Panacibacter microcysteis: one gene and its partner. The protein of the gene in region 1 interacts with the protein of each later gene in a pairwise test. Links are inferred from orthologs where the notes say so. Each region holds a gene or a part of one and is shown in the gene's direction. Other genes may lie near its edges.

Region 1 (11,548 bases):
AATGATCTGTGGAATACGGGCTTTCATTTTGGCGACTGGCTCTTCTACCGCCCCGATGATGATAATGATGGCCGCGCAGCCGTAACAGATAAATACCTGATTGCACAATGTTTTTATGCCAACTCAACACAGTTGCTTATTAATGCTGCGCAGGTATTGGGCAACACAAACGATGTTACTGAATACACTGCTTTGTTGCAACGCATAAAAAGCGCATTTAATCAAGAGTACGTTACCGGCAATGGCCGGCTTGTTTCAGGCACACAAACAGCATACGTGCTTGCGCTCAACTTCGATATGCTGCCGGAAGACCAGCGCAGGCAGGCTGCGCAGCGGTTGGCAGATAATGTAAAAAGTTATGGCAATCACTTAACGACTGGTTTTCTCGGCACGCCCTATCTCTGCCATGTACTTACGCGTTTCGGTTTTACGGATGTAGCCTATAAACTATTATTGCAGGACACCTATCCTTCCTGGCTTTACCCCGTAAAAATGGGTGCAACCACCATTTGGGAAAGATGGGATGGTCAAAAGCCTGACAGCAGTTTTCAAACACCTGGCATGAATTCTTTTAACCATTATGCGTACGGTGCCATTGGCGACTGGATGTACCGTAAAATGGTGGGGCTTGATACATATGAAGATGGTGTGGGTTACAAACACATCAAAGTGCAGCCACATACAGGAGGTGGCTTTACCCATGCTTCCGCTACTTTAAATACCTACTATGGTACCGTCAGCAGCGGCTGGAAGATAGAAGCCGGTAAGATGTTCATGGATGTTACCATTCCCGCTAACACTACAGCAACAATATGGCTGCCTGCAGCGGGCGGGCAAGACATTACCGAAAGTGGTAATCCTCTCAGCAGCGAACTGCAGGTAGAGGGTAAGGAAGATGGATATGTAAAAGTAAAAATTGGTTCGGGAGAGTATCATTTTGCTGTTAACAAACCGGCAGATGCCGCCATATCCGTTAATGCAGCAGACTATGCGGGCAAATACAAAACCGGCGGGGGAATGGTGGAAATGATCGAAATAGTAAATGAAAACGGGAAGGTTGTTGTAAAAATTTTTGGCAACAGCGGCGAACTCGAACCGGTAAAAGATGCAAAAGATACCTTTAGCAGCGCAGATGGTTCTACGGTTAGTTTTACACGCGATGCCGATGGAAGGGTTATTAAAATAAAAATTAACGCTTTGGGTATGACGTACGAAGGCGTAAAGCAATAAAGATGCTGGTCGTTTTTTAACGACGCCCTGTCACGTAAAAGTGGCGGGGTTTTTTATGCATATAACTTATTTCGCAAACTGTATCGGCATACTGCTAAGCGAACCCGTTATTTATGTATGGTGCCGGCTGCAGCATATATGGCAGCTGTTGTTGCGTCGCACTCTTGTACGGCAACAAACAAATCAACTGAAGCGATCACAGTGTATACATCGCTAATAGTATAAGCCGCAGCCAGTATTATTTATGTTCGGTTTTGTTGCCGTGCAGTTGTTTTCTAACACTGAGGTAATCAAGAAAATAGATCACTTTTATAGAAAGGTTGTTGTTATTATCTGAACTAATGGTATTGCGAAAGTTTTTGAAGTAACTTCTTTCCACCTCATTGGTGTAATACTGCGTGGCATTTTTCCATACTACATTTAAGAAGCTTCCCGGTGCAAACTGCCAGGTGTACACCATATCAATATTAAAGAAATTGGCATTTTGGTTTGCTGCTGGCAGGTACCCGGCATTGGCCGTCAGCTCCCCATTTTTCTGTAAAATAAAAAACTCTTTGTTGTCTACGGTACTCAGGTAGTGTCTTGCACGAAAAGTAATGCCCATCTTATTGCTGAAACTGTAAGTGGTACTCAGGATATTTTCAATTGTATTCACTTTGCGCCTGGCAAAATTGATGTTGCTGCTCCCGCTGATGTATGTGTACCCAACGTTGTTGAATCTTGGCAGCAGGTTTAACTGGTTAGAGAAACTGAGTTTATTGTTTACCCTGTATTCCTGGCCAACAGCTATGTCAAAACCAAACTGGTTATAAAAGTTGATGCTTTTTCTAAACAGAGCATCTATGAAGAATGAATACTTTTTGCTCTCATTGCTTTCAACCCAGGCCTCAGTAACCACCTGCGCGCCGCGTTTAAAATACCAGCCCTGCTGCCTCGGCTCGTAAAAGTCATTTTGTAAAAAATTATAGCCCATAAACGCGCCAAAGAACCACAGCTTTTTTGTTTGTGCATTTGCGTTGATATTGATACCGGCAGACTGGTATTTTTCATTTACCGGTTCAATTTTTTTTGACAATATGCTGATGTTGCTGTTGAAATTTACATTGATGCGGTTATACCAGTTTTTGGGTTTGTTCCAGGTATAGTGCACCCACAGGTAGTGGTTCAGGAAATTGTTGTTGGTAAAGTAGCCCATATCGTCGCTGGTAAACTTCGCATCTGTTCTTTCCTGTGATAGACTAAAGTTGAACTGGCCGCTTGTTTTACTAAAATGCAGCTCATGGCTGAAACCTGTTTCAGTGCTGCCATCGGGCAGCAAGCCAAAGCGGTTGCTGGTAGCTAGTTTGCCACCGAGATTATAGGTATTCTTTTTGTCGTTCAACTCAAAGAGCGCGGCAGTAACGTTTGCATCATAATCTTTGCCACTGCGCCATACATTGGTATTTACAAGCGATACACTCGAGTTATATTTCATCGTTTTATCAAGTACGAACACATTGTAGTTGGTAAGGGGGTCTGTAAGTGCCTGTCTTTCCTGTTTTGTAGCCGTATTTTCGATGGTTGCATACTGCGCCCTGGTAACGGCATTCAGAAAACCGATGCCAAAACCGTTTTGCGTTCTGCCGGAAATCTTAGTGGCATTGATGAGTTTAGATTCTGTAGGGTTTTTGATCACGGCTTCATTGCTGTCAACAGCAAAATCGTACATGTGCAGCGGAGAGCCGCCAATTCTGCGGGAATAAAAAAGGTTGCCTTTGCTGAACAGTTCTGTACCTTCTGTAAAAAAATTCCTGTACTCATTATACTTCACTTCAAATGGTGTAAGGTTCAATACCTGGTTATCGCTTTGAACCTGGCCAAAATCCGGGATCAGCGTGGCATCTAATGTAAAAGCCTGGTTGATGCCATACTTTACATCAAGCCCGCCGTTTACCCTGCTTGTCCAGTTGCTGAAACCCTGCTGGTTAGCCGGAAAATGATTGGCATACACGGAAAAATAGGGAGAAAACTGTAAACGCATGGGCGGCTTTATATCCGATATTCCTTTCCACAAGCCTTCCTGCGTAAGAAAGCCATTGATATTGGGATCGATTGGGTTCCAGGTATTTTGTTGCTCTGTTTTTCTACGGCGGCGTGTAACGTTGAAGCCCCAGTCCTGCACTTCTTTTTTTCCAAAGCGTATGGCTGAAAATGGAATGAACATTTCAAAACTCCAGCCGCTGTCTGTTATTACAGCGCCACTTTTCCAAACACCGTTCCAGCTAAAGTCTTCCATCTCGCCATCTATGCTTGGCGGGTTCATTTTAGCATCCCACTGTTCGCCGAGTGGTGTAACAAAATATTCGAAGCCATTGAGGTTATCATTATAGGTATCGAAGATGATGCCTATGTAGTCGTTGGTGCCAAAACCATCACGTGTACCCGTTAGCTGCGTTGCAATACTGTCTTTGGTGCGCTCGTAACAAAAGCCCCCAAAGTAAATGCCTTCATCGCTGTACATCATGTACGCAACGGTTCTGTTGGCATATTCTTCGCGGGCACCGGTTGTAGGCCGGAAGTAGACAAAGTTGGTCATTACTGCAGCATCCTGCCAGCCCGAATCTTTTATAAGACCATCAATTTTTATGGTGCTGTTGGTGCGTTTTGCCTCCAGCGTTCTTTGTGGTGTCTTTTGCGCAGATGCAACAAAAGACAAACATATCAATGCAGTTAATATAACAGGGCCGAGTTTCATAATGCTGGTAATAATGGTTTTGATGCTGAACGATTATGTGCAACAGATGTTACAGGTTAATCCTTTGGTACAAACAAAATTGCCGGTGAAAACAGATGAGCAGTAGTTAATTTATGTGAACAGCATCTTTATGCTGACAAGAGGTGAATTATGCGCAACTGTCTTTGTGTGTAAACGAAGTAACCATTTGTTGCATAGCGGCCTTGTTTAACCGGAGCGCTGCAGCCGCCATGCAAACGGAACGCTGAAGTGAGTGACACAACAGGCGATGCCATGAAGACTATAGCTGAAACAACCATTAAATCCGGTTTTTCTGGAAGTAATGCAGGTGAAAAGTGTGGGCCGGGTTCGAACAAATGTTAGCTTATTTTTCACGTGAATATTTTCTATTTATTTGGTAGACTATTCATTATCGTGTTTCTTTGCACCACCAATCTGGTAGACTAATGGCTAAACTCACACATCTTCAGTCTTGTTGCCCCATGCAACGCATGATCTGCAAACGTTGTTGTTTGTGTTGTTGTTAAATACACATTACGATAGCAGATCAGATATTCAGTTTAGCAAATTCCATCAAACTTATTTTCGAAACATGGCACTGCCGGCAAACATCTTTACCACTACTGCATTATGTAAAAATGATGTGGCAGAAATGTGTTGTAAGCAGGTGTGTTTTTCGGCCGGGAGGGTAGGGCTTTTTATTTTATTTATTAATCTACTAAAATTGTGGACTAATGGTTAAGCAGGTTTTTGGTAAAGTTTTTTTTATAGGTGCAGGGCCTGGTGATCCGGATTTACTTACCGTGAAGGCTGCTAAAGTTTTAGCCAAAGCAGCAGTGGTGATCACAGACAGGCTGGTAAGCAGTGAGATTATCAGCGAATATGTTAACCCGGCGGCAATTGTGATACCTGTAGGGAAGCAGGGCAGGAGTAACGCTTCTACTCCTCAATACGAGATCAATGATCTGATTGTTCAGTTTGCCTCGGCCTACCCGAATGTTGTAAGACTAAAGGGTGGAGATGTAGCCTTTTATTCCAATGTTCTGGATGAGCTTATAGCTGTGAACGAAAACAATATTCCTTACGAAATAATACCGGGTATTACAGCTGCATCCGGCGCTTCAGCGGCAACAGGTGTACCGCTTACGGCCAGGGGTTTATCAACCGGTGTGCGTATGCTTACCTATTACCAGCATACAGCCATAGCAGATGATGCCTGGAAGCAGTTGGCAACTTTTGAGGACACACTGGTGTTTTATATGACCGGTAATGCTTTGCAGCAACTGGTAAACAGGTTGCTGCAGCACGGAGCAGATGCTTCCATTCCATTTCTTGTTGTAGAGCAGGCCACCACACCATTGCAGCATGTGCATGAATTTACACTGCAGGGTTTTGAAACCGCCGAAAAACCGGAAGCTTTTTTAAGTCCCTCGCTGGTAATAATGGGCAAGGTGACAGCCTTGTACAAACAGTTTAAGTGGCAGGCAAATAGTATGGAGCGGGCACATTACTTTAAACCATTACAGGATAACCCGGAATTAATTTCATTGATCAATCATATACAGGAGACACATGTTAGCAGGGCCTAAGTTACAGTTGTTACAGGAGTTGGCGAAAGGTGCATCAAGAGATGAACTGATGTGGATAAGCGGCTATATTGCCGCGCTCTCCGCGCAACCCATAGCAGAAGAGAAACCAGTTACAGAATTTGTGCAGGATGCTTCTTTTGTAATGCCGGCGTGTACCGTCGTGTATGGTACAGAAACCGGTAATTCAAAGAAAGTAGCGGTAGATTTTGGTAACCGTTTAAAGAAACAGGGTATTCAGGCAAAAATTAAAAGCCTGGACCAATATCGTTTAAATGATCTTGCAAAAGAATCGCACATGATCGTGGTAATAAGCACTCAGGGTGATGGCGAACCACCAGCCGCGGCAAAGAAATTTTACGATCATATACACCAGCAGGATATATCGTTGTCGCAATTGAAATACGGCGTGCTGGCGCTGGGGGATTCAGCCTACCCGTTGTTCTGCAAAGCCGGCGAAGACGTGGACAAGCGCCTGCATGCTCTTGGTGGCCGCAGAATTGTTTCCATGAAGAAATGCGACACAGATTTCGAAGCAGATGCAGATACATGGATAGATGAACTGATTACGGCAGCACTGGCCGTAGGTACCGGCGCTGCCACCAATGGTGCCGTAAAAGCTAAGCCGGCAAAATCAGGTAAGAAACTGTATGATGCAAACGTAGTGGCTACCGTTAACCTTAATGATCGTGGCTCCAATAAAGAGACCTACCATATAGAGATAGCTACCGACGAGCCGATTGTTTACCAGCCCGGAGATGCATTGGGCATTGTGCCAAAAAACAGTGCTGCCGGCGTAAAGAAAATTCTTGAATTACTGTCGCTGAAAGGCAATGAGGAATTCATTTTCAGGGAGCATGCTTATAAAGCAGAAGAAATGTTTGCAGGTAAAATCAATATTCAATACCTGCCGGAGAGAATCATTCAGCAGTATGCAAACATTGCAGGAAAAGAAATTCCGAATATACGCATGGACCTTGCCGACCTGTTACGTATATATCCTTCAGATAAAAAGCTGAACATACAGCAACTGGTTGCAATACTGGAGCCAATAGCGCCAAGGTTATACTCCATTGCATCATCGCCGGCAGCACATGGCGGGAATGAGGTGCACATTACCGTAAGCCGTGATAATTTTTGTATAGACGGGCAAACACGTTTTGGATTGTGCTCAGATTACCTGGCACAGTTAAAAGAAAACGAGCCACTGCAGGTGTATATACAAAAGAACAATGCTTTCAGGCTGCCGGATGCTACAACAGATGTAATCATGGTTGGGCCGGGTACAGGTATTGCACCCTTCCGCTCATTTCTTTTTGAGCGTGATGCAAAAGGCGACAGTGGCCGCAACTGGCTTTTCTTCGGTGATCAGCATTTTGTTACAGACTTTCTTTACCAGACAGACTTACAGGGCCTGCGCGATACCGGTGTGCTTACCAGGCTGAACCTTGCTTTTTCCCGCGATCAGCAGGAAAAGATCTATGTACAGCATAAGATGCAGCAAAATGCAAAAGAGTTGTTTGAATGGCTGGAAGGTGGTGCACAGCTATACATCTGTGGTTGCAAAGACCCCATGAGTTACGATGTTGAAAAAACATTACTCAACATCATTGCGCAGGAGAAGAATGTTTCAGCAGACGCTGCTGAGGAGTACCTCGCTGCCATGAAGGAAGCCGGCAGGTATCATAAAGATGTGTATTAGGGAGAGCGATAGAAATAAGTGAACAGTAACCAGTAAAAGCAAACAAATGAGATTAAGTTTTATTTATACGCAGCAGTATTCGCTTTCTGAAGTAGGGGGCAACCAGACACCGGTAGAACGTATTAAAAAATCGAGTGATGGTTTACGTGGTACACTTAAAGAAAGTTTGTCAGATGAGCATACAGGTGCCATCCGCGAAGATGATCAGACATTGATCAAGTTCCATGGCATGTACATGCAGGATGACAGGGACAGAAGAGAAGAGCGGGCAACAAAAAAACTGGAGCGGCTGTATTCTTTCATGATAAGGTTACGCCTGCCGGGCGGCAGGTTGACACCGGCGGAGTGGATTGCATTGCACAATATAACCGGTGAGCATTCTACCGGCGTAATAAAAATTACCACTAGGCAAACCGTACAATTGCATGGTATTTTAAAATCGCACATAAAACCTACCATCGCAGCATTTGACCGCATGAAGCTTGATTCTATTGCCGCATGTGGAGATGTAAACAGGAATGTAATGGTCAGTGCGCATCCTAAATTTTCTGCTATACACGAAGAAGTTTTTCAGTACGCTGATAAGATCAGCTACCTGCTTTTGCCAAAAACAAGAGCTTATTACGAAATATGGCTCGATGAAGAAAAACTGCTTGAAGTGAATGAAGAGGACAACCTGTACCAGGATCGTTACCTGCCGAGAAAATTCAAGATCGCTATTGCTATCCCGCCATACAACGATGTAGATGTATTTACAAATGATGTGGGCATCATCGCCATTATCGAAGACAATAAACTTATTGGCTTCAACATTGCAGCCGGTGGCGGTATGGGCACCACGCACGGTAACCCGGATACCTATCCAAGGCTTGCATCAGTGCTCGGGTTTATAAAAGTAGAAGACCTGGAGAAAGTTGTGTATGAGATAGCTACCACGCAAAGAGATTACGGCAACCGTACAGACAGGAAGTTGTCGCGCTTAAAATATACCATGGACAGGGTAGGGGTAGATGTGTTCAGGGCCGAAGTTGAAAAGCGCTCAGGCGTTACGTTTCAGCCTGCAAAACCCGCCGTATTTACCACAAGAGATGACTGGTATGGCTGGCAGCAAAACCATGAAGGCCTGTGGTACTATACCATGTTTGTTGAAAGCGGAAGATTGTATGACGACGATAACGTTCAATTTAAAAAGGCCTGTCTCGAAATTGCGGAAAGTGGTAAAGCAATGTTCCGTTTTACAAGCAATCAAAACCTTATTGTTGGTGATGTTAAAGAAGAAGACAAAGCTTTTGTTGATGAAGTGCTGACAAAATACGGTGTTATTGCACAAACAGAAAAAGCATCAGCTTTACGAAGAAGTGCACTGGCCTGTGTGGCACTCAACACCTGCCCCCTGGCACTGGCAGAAGCACAACGTTATTTGCCATCACTGATTGATAAGATTGACGAAGTGATGATGAAACACGGTTTACAGGACGAAGGTATTACCATTCGCATGACCGGTTGCCCCAACGGTTGCGCACGGCCGTACATATCAGAAATAGGTTTTATCGGCACAGCATTGGGTCATTATAACATGTATCTTGGTGCAGATGCTGTAGGATACCGGTTAAATAAAATTTATAAAGAAAATCTCGACGAAGCTGCCATATTGAAAGAACTGGATGTGTTGCTCGAAAGCTTTAAAACAAAGCGGTTGCAGAAAGAAAGTTTCGGTGATTTCATAATGCGTGAAGGGATCGTGTAAATGATGATTGCAAATGCAGCTTTCATTGCGTCTCTCATGTGTTGACTATAAACCAAACCCCGCATCCCTCTCAATCCTGGGAGGGAGCAAGGTGCGGTTATATACGAAAAGATTTTTTTGTTAACCGGCTGCAGAACATATATCGGGCTCCTGTTGTGTCACTCACTTATACTCTATCACTTTATTCAGCTTTCCCCGGTTCAAACAGCGTATACAAATCCAGCTTCAATCGCTGCCAACCAATTACGTTCACCATTTCGCCAGCATTATACTAACGGAATATTTTGAAAGATGATTTTAAAATGCGTCACTTAAAGTTGTTGGTGTAATTTGCATCTATGAGTGATCATATCCATTCTCATCCTCCGGTTGAAGCAGCCAAATCAGGTGTCAACAACTTGTTCCCCGTGTTCTTCAAACTCGAGCAAATGCGTGTGTTATTAATAGGTGGCGGCAATGTGGCGCTGGAAAAACTGCAGGCAATTGTAAACAATGCACCGGCAACAAAAGTTACTGTGGTGGCAAGAGAAGTGTTTGATGTATTCAGGGAAGAGGCAATTAAATATGATACCGTAGAGATTATTACCGGTGCTTACCATCCGTCTTACCTGGATAGTTGCGATCTTGTTATAGCCGCGGTTAATGATATACCCACCAGCGAAATTATAAGGAACGATGCCAAAGCAAAAGGCAAACTCATAAACGTTGCAGATAAGCCGGCACTTTGCGACTTTTATCTTGGCTCTGTTGTAACCAAAGGAAACCTCAAACTTGCAATTTCCACCAATGGAAAATCGCCAACAGTGGCAAAGCGTTTAAAAGAAGTATTCAACGAAATGCTCCCCGAAGAACTGGAAGATGTACTTGAAAACCTGCAGCAGATAAGGAACAGTCTAAAAGGAGATTTTACCAATAAGGTGCACCAACTCAACGAGATTACAAAAGTGCTGTTAGATGAAAAAAAAATATAATTCAATCAACTCTGCTGTTTTTTTCTTTTAGTATTATTTTTTTACCATTTGTTTAATTGAATACAAACTTTCTTATTTTAGTTCCGTCAACACAAAATTGTCTGTTACCTTTTGAAGCAAAAGTAGCTGCAAACTCCGATTGTAAATTTTCCCGGATTTAATTGCCATCGATAAAGATGGATAATGCGTTAACCGTATGCAGCAGGCTACGGTATGCACCAGTGCTATGCGATGACTTTTTTTGAACCAGGCGACCTTTACAGGACCCGGAAGATAACTATATAACAACAATGATCTTATACGTGCAAAATTTATTCCTCTATAAATTCAAATCAAAATGAAGAAACATTTACTTACGTTGGGTTTGCTTGCGCTGCTGATGCAGGCCGACGCTCAAAAGAGCCTGCTGCCTGCTATTAAAGGAGAGAAAGGTATTTCCAAACAGTATGCTGTTTTTACTGACAAAGAACAGGTGCCATTTAATGCCAGATCTGCAAAAGCAGTTTTAGGCCTTAACGACAAATCAGATCTGGTGCTCTACAGTACAGAAACAGATAAGCTAGGTTTTACACATTACCGGTTTTACCAAACGTACGCAGGTGTACGCGTAGAGAACACCATGCTGGTGGCACATGTAAAAGATGGTAAGCTCGTATCAGTCAGCTCATCACTGGTAACAGACTTCAATGCTGACCTGTCTTCGAAACTTGCACTCAAGACAATTGCCGGCGCAGATGCTGTTGCAAAAGCAATCCGGCATACGGGTGCCACCGTTTTTGCATGGCAGGATGCAGATATGGAAAGTGCATTGAAAGACCAGGAAGGCATTGCCGCAACGTATTATCCAAAAGCTGTAAAGGTTTGGTACAATGAAAATGATGTATTGAACGCATCAACGTTAAAGCTGGCGTACAAAGTAGATGTATACACCCAGGAACCGAAGATAAGCCGTGCTTATTATTTTATAGATGCACAAACAGGCGCGGTAATTGGCAGGCGCGAAAGAATGCATACAACAGATGCTGTTGGTACGGCAAACACTTTATACAGCGGCACGCAAACTATCCACTCAGACCAGACAGGCGCAAATGCTTACAGGCTAAGGGATTATTCCCGCGGGCTGGGCATTATAACAAGGAATGCAAAAAACAGAGCAGAAATTACCAGTCCCTCTGCAAACTGGAACCTTGCACTGCCGGATCAGAATGGCCTGGATGCACATTGGGGTGTTGAAATGACCTATGATTTTTACAAAACAAATTTTAACCGCAACAGTCTTGACAATAATGGACTGGCTTTGTACAGCTATGTAAATAAAGGTGGTTTCTTGTACAGGGACAACGCATCATGGGACGGAACAGCAATGAACTACGGTAAACGTTCCGGTGCTGCCAATAAAAACAAGGGTGTTACAGGTATTGACGTTACCGGTCATGAGTTAACACACGGTGTTACTGAATATACCTGCAACCTCGTATATAGCGGCGAATCTGGTGGTATGAACGAAAGCCTGAGCGACATTATGGGTAAATCAGTTCAGTTCTGGACAAAACCAACAGACAAAGACTGGCGCCTTAG
Region 2 (11,505 bases), on another replicon or contig:
AATTCTGATGTTATAAAATCTTTGCCTTTTAAACTTCCGCGGTGTGTAACGCCCTGGTACATTTTAGGGCAGAAGAGAAAGTCCTTGTCTTTTGCTTTTTCTGCCCACTTTGCTATACCGGCAGCACCATAAATTTTATAATGCGTAGCGTTTAACTCTATGCAATTGTAGTGTTCCACGTAATGCTGCAGGAAATCTTTTTCTTTTGTTTTAAGCGGGTATATTTTCCCAACCCATTCCGGCCGGCCCCATTTGGCACAACCGATATAAACTTTGGGCTTGTGTGCAGTCTTGCCTTTCAGCACGTGTTGATTAGATGCTGGCTCTTCCGGCAAAGTGAAGTCAATATTGTTGAGTAACGATCCATCTACCCGGCCAAATTCCATAGCAATGTATTTATCGGTATTAATTGAATTTTCTTTCTACGAGGAAAAGTATTTTCCTGTCGGCTTCTGTAAGCACTGCTGATGTATCCTGCAGCCAATGTCTTTTAAAAGTTTTGATGGCTGCAACAGAATCTTTTACATCGTAACCTATGATGCGCAGTGCCTTCATGTTATCGAAATTTGGTGGTATAATAACATTGGTCGTGTCATCATACCAATAACCAAATCCCCTGCCGGCAAGTTCTTTCCATGGAAAAAAAATATTGGGATCGTTTTTGCGTGCAGGTGCAATTTCTGCATGACCTATAAAGTTTGCCTGCGGTATATTATAATTTTTCTTTAATGCAGCCAGTAACCTTAACAGGCTTTGCATTTGCGCATCGGGAAAAAATTCAAAGCCGTTATTGTCTAATTCAATACCAATGCTGCTGCTGTTGATGTCTGCATCGTTACCCCACTTTCCTGCGCCTGCATGCCATGCCCGCAGATAATCATTGAGCATATGATGTACCGTTCCATCTTTACATATAACATAATGTGCACTTACCTGTGTACGCTGTAGTGTGAATGTCTTTAAGGTTTGTTCGCAACTGTTTTGCGCGGTGTGATGGATAATGACAAAGTTTGGCTTGCGCATATTGAAATTGGTTGTACCAACGAAATATGCCGCTGTTTGCATGGTATCTTCAATTGGGTATGCAGCCATTACCTTCCCGTAAGCTTTTGCCTGGTTTTTGTATAGCTTATTAGTAGCAGTATATGGATTGCATGAGCAGGCAAAAAATGTTACAGCAAGTATAATGATGATAATCTTATTGACCATAGCACAGTTTGATAACTGAAATTAAACAATGATTTTTATAAACATATGTTGCGCCGGTATTTGTGTTATGCTTTAGTAAGGCGGCTACCATAATGTAGCAATATTTGTAAATTGGAAATCTTTACAACATACATACCATTTGATACCTGATATGCTTAATGTGAGTGAATTATATATCTATCCCGTAAAATCGCTGGGAGGTGTTAAAATTCAGCAGGCGATGCTTACTGACCGCGGTTTTGAGCATGACCGCCGCTGGATGCTTGTAGATAGGGATAATGTTTTTCTTAGCCAGCGCGAAATGCCGCGGATGTCGTTGCTGAAAATAGATATGCAGCCAGGTGGTTTTGACGTGTACCACGCAGCTAAACCAGCCGAACGCTTTTTTATTGCATACGAAAGCAACCAAACAGAGCGGTCTGTTGTACGCGTATGGAATGATCAATGTATTGCGGTAAACGCAGGTAACTATGCTGATGCATGGTTTTCAGATATGCTCTCCGTACAATGCAGGCTGGTTTTTATGCCGGATGATGTGAAAAGACTGGTAGATCAACGCTACGCACACAATCATGAAATTACCAGTTTTTCAGATGACTATCCTCTCCTGATGATCGGCCAGGCCTCTCTGGATGATTTGAATAGCAGGCTCAGAGAGCCGTTATCTATGGAAAGGTTCAGGCCGAATATCGTTTTTACAGGCGGGTATCCATTCCAGGAAGATGATATCACTGCCTTTCAGATCAACGGCATTCAATTCTCTTGTGCCAAACCCTGTGCACGCTGTGTTGTAACCAATATAGATCAGCAAAACGGCATCAAAGGAAAAGAGCCATTAAAAACACTCAGCACTTATCGTATGCAGAACAACAAAGTGTTGTTTGGCCAAAACCTGTTGTACAAAGGCAATGGTATAGTAGCAACGGGCGATATAATAGAACGCACCTGAAATTGATCGAAATTTTTTTATACTTGGTCGAAATGCAGAAAGTTGCCCTGGGTAAAGCAGTAGCTTTATACAAATGAACTGCTGCTATGGAATTTGATAACGACAGGATAATCCGCCATAAAAATAAGATCGAAGTTTTTTACTGGGTTTTGGCTGCGCTGCTTTATCCATTGGTAAATATCTTCACTTTATTCACCAATAACTTCACTGCTGCAATATTTGTGGCACTCGCGGCAGTAATTGTACTCCCACTTTACATTACCTGTTCTGTATGGGTTTTGCCCGTCTTTTTGCAAAAGCGAAAAGTATGGCTGCTACTTTCAGGTGTTGCCATTTTCATTGCAGCTCACCTGTTGCTGATGTTACTCTATTATTTTTTCAGGCAGGTACAAACAGACGAAAGCCAGTCAGATTATTTTATATACGCAACGTCCACCTTTCTCCGGGAAAGTTTGTGGATCATCATCAATCTTGCGTTGGCAGCGGGCATCTTTTTACTGAGAAAAACCATGACTGAAAAAGATGTGGCAGCGGCATTGCGCAAAGAGAATAATTTCTACAAGCTTCGTTATTTACGTGCACAGTTAAACCCACATTTTTTATTCAATGCGCTCAACAGCATTTACTCTTTAAGTCTTCAAAAGTCAGATAATGCACCGGGCGCCGTTATTCGGCTGGCAGATGTAATGCGCTACCTTATTTATGAGTGCAACGAAGAGCACATACCGCTTTCCAAAGAAATTGACTTTATCAAAAATTACATAGAGATTGAAAAGATCCGTTTCAATGCCGATGTAAAGTTTACTGTAGAAGGTGGAACGGAAGGCATTCTGATAGAACCTTTTCTGTTTATCTCCTTTATTGAAAACGGTTTCAAGCATGCTATGAACAACCCGGAAATAAAACCCTTCATTTACATCACCATTAAAGTGCGCGAAGAAGAAATTGTTTTAAACGTTATCAATAATACAGACATTGACCTTGAAACGCAGGCCAAGCGCATAAATGGCAAAGGCATTTCGGGCAGCAAAAGTTTGCTTGAGTTACTATACCCGTCTGCCTATAAGCTGAATATTATTCAAACAAACAAAGACGAACGGCAGGAGAGTAAAGTGCGTTTAAAAAATGCAAAGGAAAGACTGGAGAGTTTTTATCCAGATGCTCATACGCTGGATGTAATTTTAAAAAACAATGTTTTTACCGTTTCACTCATTATAAAAAGAAAAGCAGCTTGATCAGGTGTATAATAGTAGAAGACGAAGTGCTGGCGCAGCAGGTTATACAAAGCCACCTGCAAAAGGTTGAAAGGTTTCAACTCGTGGGGGTGTGCAGCAATGCAAAAGAAGCGCAGCAACTGCTAAGCACGCAGGAAGTAGATGTAATGTTTCTCGATATACAACTGCCCGGCATCACCGGGCTGGGCTTGTTGCGCACATTGCAGGATCCGCCGCTGGTAGTGCTTACCACCGCTTATGCAGATTATGCATTGGAGAGTTATGATTATAACGTGGTTGATTACTTACTAAAGCCAATATCATTCGACAGGTTTAGCAAAGCATTGAATAAAATTGTAGATGGAAAGTTTTTAGACGACCGGCAGCCCACCATTATCAACAAACACAACGAACATATTTTTATTAAAAGCAGCAGCCGGTTTTATAAAGTAGATTTCTATAACATTATTTATGTAGAAGGCATGAAAGATTATGTAAAAATACATACGCACGAAAACATGCTGGTGACGCACCAAACCATGCAGGAGATGGAGCAGTTATTGCCTGCAGGTAAATTTATGCGCATACACAAATCTTATATCATTGCACTCAACCATGTAAAAAGCATTTTTGGTAATTCGATCGATATTGGTAAGGCAACCTTACCCATTGGCGTAAACTATAAAGAAAAAGTAATGGGCTTTATTGGTATGTGATTTATAAAACCGTGAAATGCATTGACAGACTAAGAATAATTGTTTACAGGCTGCATTACTACTATCGCCAACTGTTGTGTCACTCACTTGTACGGCAACAAATATTTCAGCAAGGCACAGTCATCCTGCGGTTATCCCTGCAACCTTTTATGCAAGATCATTTCGCACACGAAGCATCGTTGCTGCATATGGGTAAGAACGTACAAGTGAGTGACACAACAGGCGCTGAGCCATGCACTGCAGCCTGCTACATAAAAAATCTATTTACTTTCCGCCGTTAACGTTGCTGTGTTTTTGCCATAGTCAAAACTTCTTTCCACATCCATGGTTAATTTATTGCCATCAAAATGGCAGGTAAATGTTTCTGTATGCGGGCTTTCTATATAACGAAGCTTCAACTGTAAACTGTTATCATCTACCCAGGTGTAGCCGGCCATTGTTTTTGCGGGGTATAGCATGGCACGGTTTTCAAACCCCGCACCTGTAAGCGAGGGCCCGGGTTTATCGGTTGTGCCCGGCTGCCATTTGCCCGCTGCAAAATCAAACTCATACTTTGCCGTGTCTGTCGTTAGCGTTACATGGTACATGTCTTTTTTATAAGTAAAAGAGATGTTTTTCAGGTGCCTGTCATTTGCGGTAAACACATATTGCTTGCCGGCAATAGTTGTGGCCATTGCAGTATTGTTTTTTGCAGGTGGCGCCAGTGCAAGCGTTGCAAGCTTTTCTTTCAGCAGTTTTGCAGCGGCTTTATCTGTAGGTAATGCATTTTTTTGCATGGCAGGTAACAAGTATTTCCAAACAAGGTTTATCTCATCCTGCATATCCGGGGTTTCTGCTGTTATGGCAACTACAGCATCCTGCTCAGGCATAATAATCATGTATTGCCCAAATGCGCCATCACCACGTACTGCATTGTTTCTGCAGCGCCACATCTGGTAGCAATATCCCTGTATCCAATCATTGGCTGCTTTCTCTTCCGGCATTGCACCAGGCTTTTGCATGATCTGTGCGGTGGTAGCTTCTTCAACCCACGAGGCCGGCAGTATTTGTTTACCGTTCCACATACCTTTTTGAAGGAACAACTGCCCGAATCTTGCAATGTCTTCTGTTTTTACACGCAGGCCCCAGCCGCCGGTGTTTATGCCCTTTGTATCTTCTTCCCAGTCTGCACCGGTAATGCCCAGCGGGTCAAATAGCCGCGGCTTCAGGTAGTCAACAATTTTCTGGCCTGTTACTTTTTGTACAATGGCAGACAGCATGTAGGTACCAAGCGAATTGTACAGGAACGTTGTACCGGGATCATGCACTACCGGCGTGGTAAGAAAAGCGTGCACCCAGTTGCTGTCTACACCTATTTTAAAAGTTGGGTCGGGTTCCTGCCCGTCAGACATCATTAATACATCCTTTACAGTAAGGTCAGCAAGGTTTGCACTTATCGTATCCGGTAACTCGCCTTTGAAGAACGATGTTACTTTATCATTAACAGATAAAAGTTTTTCCTGCACGGCAAAGCCAACCGCTGTTGCGGTAAATGTTTTGCTGCAGGAGTATAAAGTATGTTTCAGGTTTGGCTTATAAGGGTTCCACCAACCTTCTGCAATTACATTTCCATGTCTTACAATCATAATGCTGTGAAATTCTGTTTTGCTTTTATTTGCTGCATCCAGGAATTCCAGTATCGCTTTTGATGATACGCCCTGTGCTTCAGGCTCGCTGCGTACCAGTGTTTGTGCAAAGCTGCCAAACGAGCAAAGTATACCAATCACTATTAAAGGGAAGAACTTACGGCAAGACATAAAGTTTGACATGATTTTTGTATTGAAGAATTGTGCTTTTGAGATTATACAAGTTAGCAGATTTTTCAGTTAACGGCGTATACTAACTTGCTTTCTTATCATATTATTTATACCTTATCGAAATATTTGTCCGCTTACTCATTTTTAAAACGTCATAGTACATTAACCGTAAAACTACATTGTATGAAAAAATTATCCACGCTCTTTATGGGCCTTGTCCTGTTAAGTTTCGCAATTAAACCTGCCGGTCTTACCGATGCAGAAAGAACAATGGCTGTCGACCTGCTGCAGCAAACTGAAGATGGCGTTATAAAAGCAGTTGCAGGCTTAAGTGAAGCACAGTTAAATTTTAAACCGGCTCCCGACAAATGGAGTGTGGCAGAATGTGTAAAGCATATTGCCGTTACGGAAGGTGGCTTATGGCAAATGACTGAAGGCACCATAAAAGCCGCACCCAATCCTGAAAAACGTGCCGAAATAAAGGCTACGGATGACCAGGTGGTACAAATGATCGAAAGCCGCGAGCATAAAGTAAAAACTGCACCAACAATGGAACCGCAGAACACAGAATACAAAACAATGGATGATGCTTTACAATCTTTTAAGACAAATCGTGGAAAGCTTATAGAATACGTAAAGACCACCAATGATGATCTGCGCAGCCATGTGGCAACATTGCCTTTTGGAACGTACGACAGTTACCAGCTGGTGTTGTTTATTGCCGCACACAGCAAACGCCACACAGCACAGATAGAAGAAGTAAAAGCTGACCCCAACTTTCCCAAAAATTAAGCCTGCTACACAAGCATAAAAAAACTCCGCGAAAGCGGGGTTTTTTTTATGCAATAAAGATGGTGAACCCGGCATTAGTACATGCATTAAGCCCGGTTGCGTCGCACTCTTGTGCTGTATAGCTTTTCTCAGCCCAGGCACAGTCTTCAAAAGTTGTGTGCAGTCCCGCAGCAGAAAGGCGCCGCACAACCATGTGTTTACAGGCATTTCATGCAGGTATTGATGCAGTTCATCGCTTTCATCGTCTGGCATGTATGACTGATACAGGAAATTTACACCAGCAAAAATTTGACTGTATGGCGTATCAAAACCAGGTGATCTATAACCCCGAAAACAAACAGCAGATCACCTTTATACAAACTGCTGCAGGTACCGGTGGCGCATTACTCGAGATGGTATCAGTATGGGGCGCACATTCGCCACAACCACCATTGCACTACCATCCTTTTCAGTCAGAAGAATTTTACGTTACCTCTGGTACTTTAACTGTAAGAATAGGTAACGACATAAAAGTATTGCAAAAGGGAGATTGTATACATATACCAAAGCATGAGCCACATGCCATGTGGAACAGCGGTAACGCAAATGCCGTTGCAAACTGGAAAGTAACACCTGCATTAAACACCGAATACTTATTTGAATGTGCCAGCCGCATTGCGATGGATAATGCACAAAAACAACAAAGCACTTCTTTGTTGCAAAAACTCAGGCTGGCTAAAGATTACAGGAATAGCTTCAGGCTGGCAAAGCCTTCTTACAAACTCCAAAGTGTTATCTTTTTCCTGATTACTCCTTTTATCTGCAATAGCAACCTTCATTGTAAAAACTACACTGACTGATCAGAGGTACAGATAATAATCTTTAAGCAGCGATGCAAAAGTTTCACTGTATTCCCGCTTGTTGTCACGGATGGTGATGGTGTCTTCCTGTGTGCAGGTCTTTTGTGAAGTTGCGAACAATAACATGCTTCTGAAGTAAGGGTGTTCCATTGTTTGTTTCACCAATACCTTTTGTTGCAGGTAAAGCCTGCGTTGCGCCATTTGTTCGAAATATGCACTGCGGTGAAAGGGCAGCAGCACCGCAAATAAGCCATCTGCTGCAAGATGGTCTGCGGCAAATTGCAACAACTCTTCCAGGCTTAATGCTGCACTGTGCAGGGCCAGGTTTCTTTTACAGTCTAAGCTCTTCAGGTCATTTTCAAAGAACGGTGGGTTGCTGATGATACAATCGTATTGATGTGCGGGTTTAAACGCCTGTATCGCTACATTGCAAAGCCTCAGCCTGTCCGCCCACGGCGAAGCCCGGAAGTTTTGCTGCGCCTGTACTGCAGCGTTGGTATCAATTTCAACAGCATCGAAAAAGGCATTGGTTTTTTGCGCCAGCATGAGTGATAACAAACCTGTACCTGTTCCAATATCAAGGATTTGTTTAAGCGCTTTGTCTTTTAGCTTCCCGGCCAGCCATGCACCAAACAGGCAGGCATCTGTGCACACCTTCATGGCACAAAGTTCCTGGTGAACCGTAAATTCTTTAAAACGGAAGAAGTTGTTTGGCATGCGCAGTACAAATATTTATAGCGCGAATTAAGTGAAATGCACGAATGAGACGAATTTTTTATTGCTGATGAGCTAAACGATCACCAGTAAGTGACAACCCCGTAATCGATGACTGCTGATACATGCGGCGATAGTACCGGAACTGCTGCATAAAGATATACAGTACAAGTGTGCGACGCAACCGGGCTCAATGCATGTACTGCAGCTGGGTACATAATTATGCTATAATAAAAAAGCTGTTTCGTAAAAAAAGAAACAGCTTCTATTACATGGTGGGACTTCAGTATTATTTATCTGCCGTTAAACTGGCAACAAGGTATTCTTTGTTCAACCTTGCTATGTTTTGCAGCGAGATTTCTTTGGGGCAGGTAGCTTCGCATGCGCCGGTGTTGGTGCAGGCGCCAAAACCCTCTTTATCCATTTGTGCTACCATGTTTACCACGCGTACTTTTCTTTCAGGCTCGCCCTGTGGTAAAAGTGCAAGGTGAGAAACTTTGGCGGACAGGAACAGCATAGCTGAACTGTTTTTGCATGCTGCCACGCAGGCACCGCAACCAATACAGGCTGCAGCAGCAAAAGACGCATCCGCTTTATCTTTCTCTATTGGTATTGCGTTGGCATCAACAGCATTACCGGTATTTACAGAAATATATCCACCTGCCTGCACTATGCGGTCGAATGCCGTTCTGTCTGTTACAAGGTCTTTGATAACAGGGAATGCATTGGCGCGCCATGGTTCCACTGTTATGGTATCACCATCTTTAAAGGCACGCATGTGCAACTGGCAGGTTGTATTTGCCTGCCATGGCCCGTGTGGCTTACCATCTATGTACATAGAGCACATACCGCAAATACCTTCACGGCAATCATGGTCGAATGCAACGGGATCTTTACCCTCGCTGATCAGCCTTTCATTCAGGACGTCGAACATTTCAAGGAAAGACATTTCAGATGAAATATCACCTACCTGGTAAGTCTCAAAATGTCCTGCATCGCTGCTGTTTTTTTGTCTCCACACTTTCAGTGTGAGATTCATATTGTAATGCTCCATAATAAAGCCCCTAACCCCAAAAGGGGAATTAAAGTTTAATTATATAAAGAACGATTGCTTTTGTTTTGTCTTTTCCCTGTACAGGCAAAGATTATTTGTAGCTTCTCTGGCTTGGTTTTACGACATCATAATTCAGTTCTTCCTTGTGCAGTTCCCACTGGTGTTCTGCTTTGAACTCCCATGCGGCAACATACATAAACTGGTCATCATGGCGCATTGCTTCGCCTTCATCTGTCTGGTGTTCTTCCCTGAAGTGGCCACCACAGCTTTCTTCGCGGTTCAGCGCATCGAGGCACATCAGTTCACCCAGTTCTATAAAGTCTGCTACCCGGCCGGCTTTATCAAGTTCCGGGTTCATTTCATTGATGCTGCCCGGTATCTTAACATCGCTCCAGAATTCTTTTTTCAACTGTTGTATTTCAGCTATTGCCTGTTTAAGGCCATCTGCATTACGTGCCATACCGCACTTGTCCCACATGATCTTGCCAAGGCGTTTATGCAAGCTTTCAACGGTTTGCTTGCCCTGTATACCCATTAAGGTATTGATGCGGTCTGATACTTTTTTCTCGGCTTCTTCAAATGCCGGGTGTGTTGTTGGTATAGCGGCAGTGCGGATATCGTCTGCCAGGTAATTACCTAGTGTGTAAGGAATAACAAAATATCCATCTGCCAAGCCCTGCATAAGCGCACTTGCACCCAGGCGGTTTGCACCGTGATCGCTAAAGTTGGCCTCGCCCAGTGCATATAAACCCGGCACTGTTGTCATCAGTTCGTAATCAACCCACAAGCCACCCATGGTATAATGTACTGCAGGATAAATACGCATAGGTACTTCGTAAGGGTTCTCGCCGGTAATCTTCTCATACATGTCAAAAAGGTTACCATACTTCTCCTTTACTACTTCTTTACCCATGGTAATAACTTCTTCTTTGCCTGCGCTGTCGTTACCCTGTTTGCCGGCTTCTATTTTACCATAACGTTCAATAGCTGCAGCGTAGTCAAGGTAAACAGCCTGTTTGCTTGATCCGACACCATAACCTGCATCGCACCTTTCTTTGGCAGCACGGCTGGCCACATCTCTTGGTACGAGGTTACCAAATGCAGGGTATCTTCTTTCCAGGTAATAGTCTCTTTCCTCTTCAGGTATCTCGTTTGGCCTGCGGGTGTCACCTTGTTTTTTAGGTACCCATATGCGACCATCGTTACGCAAAGACTCAGACATTAAGGTAAGCTTACTCTGGTGGTCTCCGCTTACAGGTATACATGTTGGATGTATCTGTGTAAAGCAAGGGTTACCAAAATAGGCACCTGCCTTATGTGCTTTCCATGCAGCAGTTACATTACTGCCCATAGCGTTGGTAGAAAGGTAAAAAACGTTGCCATATCCACCCGAGCAAAGCAGTACTGCATGCCCAAAATGTCTTTCCAGTTTACCATTGATAAGATCCCTGGCAATGATACCGCGTGCTTTGCCGTCGATCTTCACTACTTCAAGCATTTCGTGGCGGGTATACATTTTCACATTTCCAAGAGCTACCTGTCTTTCGAGTGCCTGGTAAGCACCTATGAGTAACTGCTGGCCGGTTTGGCCTGCAGCATAGAATGTTCTTTGTACCTGCGTGCCACCAAATGAGCGGTTACTTAACAGCCCGCCGTATTCACGTGCAAACGGAACGCCCTGCGCTACACACTGGTCTATAATGTTGGCGCTTACTTCTGCAAGCCTGTGTACATTGGCTTCACGGGCACGATAGTCACCGCCTTTTATAGTGTCGTAGAACAAACGGAATACGCTGTCTCCATCATTCTGGTAATTCTTCGCAGCATTGATGCCGCCCTGCGCAGCAATAGAGTGCGCACGGCGCGGCGAATCCTGGAAGCAAAATGCTTTTACTTTATAACCAAGTTCGCCAAGAGACGCAGCTGCTGAAGCACCTGCCAGGCCTGTTCCCACTACAATCACCTCAATCTTACGCTTATTGGCAGGGTTAACCAGTTTACAGTGTCCTTTGTAATCTGTCCACTTGTCGTCTAATGGTCCTGCAGGTATTTTTGCGTTCAACATAAACCAGTGTATTTATCTGATTAGAATGATTATTATTTACAGTGCCGGTAACTGGTTAGAATCAGTTACCTGATCCAACCCAAATAAAAGCTAACAGGCATCATGGCAAACATCAGGGAAACGATGATTGAAAAACCATAGCCTAAAGAAGTTAACA

What was found.
Region 2: the proteins of I5907_RS17585 (region 1) and I5907_RS10425 interact in binary tests that used the Escherichia coli proteins (3 or more experiments, as listed by UniProt). The link is inferred for Panacibacter microcysteis from one-to-one orthologs.

The regions. Positions count from the first base shown.
Region 1 is NZ_JADWYR010000002.1:1,357,636-1,369,183, reverse strand. The notes cover bases 4,895-7,894. They hold I5907_RS17585 (diflavin oxidoreductase), read left to right. Parts: upstream 4,895-5,536; coding sequence 5,537-7,252; downstream 7,253-7,894. Other genes in these bases: cysI (assimilatory sulfite reductase (NADPH) hemoprotein subunit), read left to right, coding at 7,299-7,894; cobA (uroporphyrinogen-III C-methyltransferase), read left to right, coding at 4,895-5,553. Also shown: I5907_RS17600 (family 78 glycoside hydrolase catalytic domain), read left to right, coding at 1-1,230; I5907_RS17595 (DUF5916 domain-containing protein), read right to left, coding at 1,469-3,964; more of cobA, read left to right, coding at 4,699-4,894; more of cysI, read left to right, coding at 7,895-8,999; I5907_RS17575 (precorrin-2 dehydrogenase/sirohydrochlorin ferrochelatase family protein), read left to right, coding at 9,338-9,970; I5907_RS17570 (M4 family metallopeptidase), read left to right, coding at 10,308-11,548. UniProt on the Escherichia coli protein: Component of the sulfite reductase complex that catalyzes the 6-electron reduction of sulfite to sulfide. This is one of several activities required for the biosynthesis of L-cysteine from sulfate.
Region 2 is NZ_JADWYR010000001.1:2,560,849-2,572,353, forward strand. Bases 297-3,253 are described here. They hold I5907_RS10425 (MOSC domain-containing protein), read left to right. Parts: upstream 297-1,348; coding sequence 1,349-2,158; downstream 2,159-3,253. Other genes in these bases: I5907_RS10415 (DUF72 domain-containing protein), read right to left, coding at 297-386; I5907_RS10420 (N-acetylmuramoyl-L-alanine amidase), read right to left, coding at 406-1,209; I5907_RS10430 (sensor histidine kinase), read left to right, coding at 2,245-3,253. Also shown: more of I5907_RS10415, read right to left, coding at 1-296; more of I5907_RS10430, read left to right, coding at 3,254-3,393; I5907_RS10435 (LytR/AlgR family response regulator transcription factor), read left to right, coding at 3,390-4,088; I5907_RS10440 (serine hydrolase domain-containing protein), read right to left, coding at 4,349-5,884; I5907_RS10445 (DinB family protein), read left to right, coding at 6,068-6,676; I5907_RS10450 (cupin domain-containing protein), read left to right, coding at 6,973-7,515; I5907_RS10455 (tRNA1(Val) (adenine(37)-N6)-methyltransferase), read right to left, coding at 7,516-8,232; I5907_RS10460 (succinate dehydrogenase/fumarate reductase iron-sulfur subunit), read right to left, coding at 8,519-9,268; I5907_RS10465 (fumarate reductase/succinate dehydrogenase flavoprotein subunit), read right to left, coding at 9,375-11,348; I5907_RS10470 (succinate dehydrogenase cytochrome b subunit), read right to left, coding at 11,414-11,505.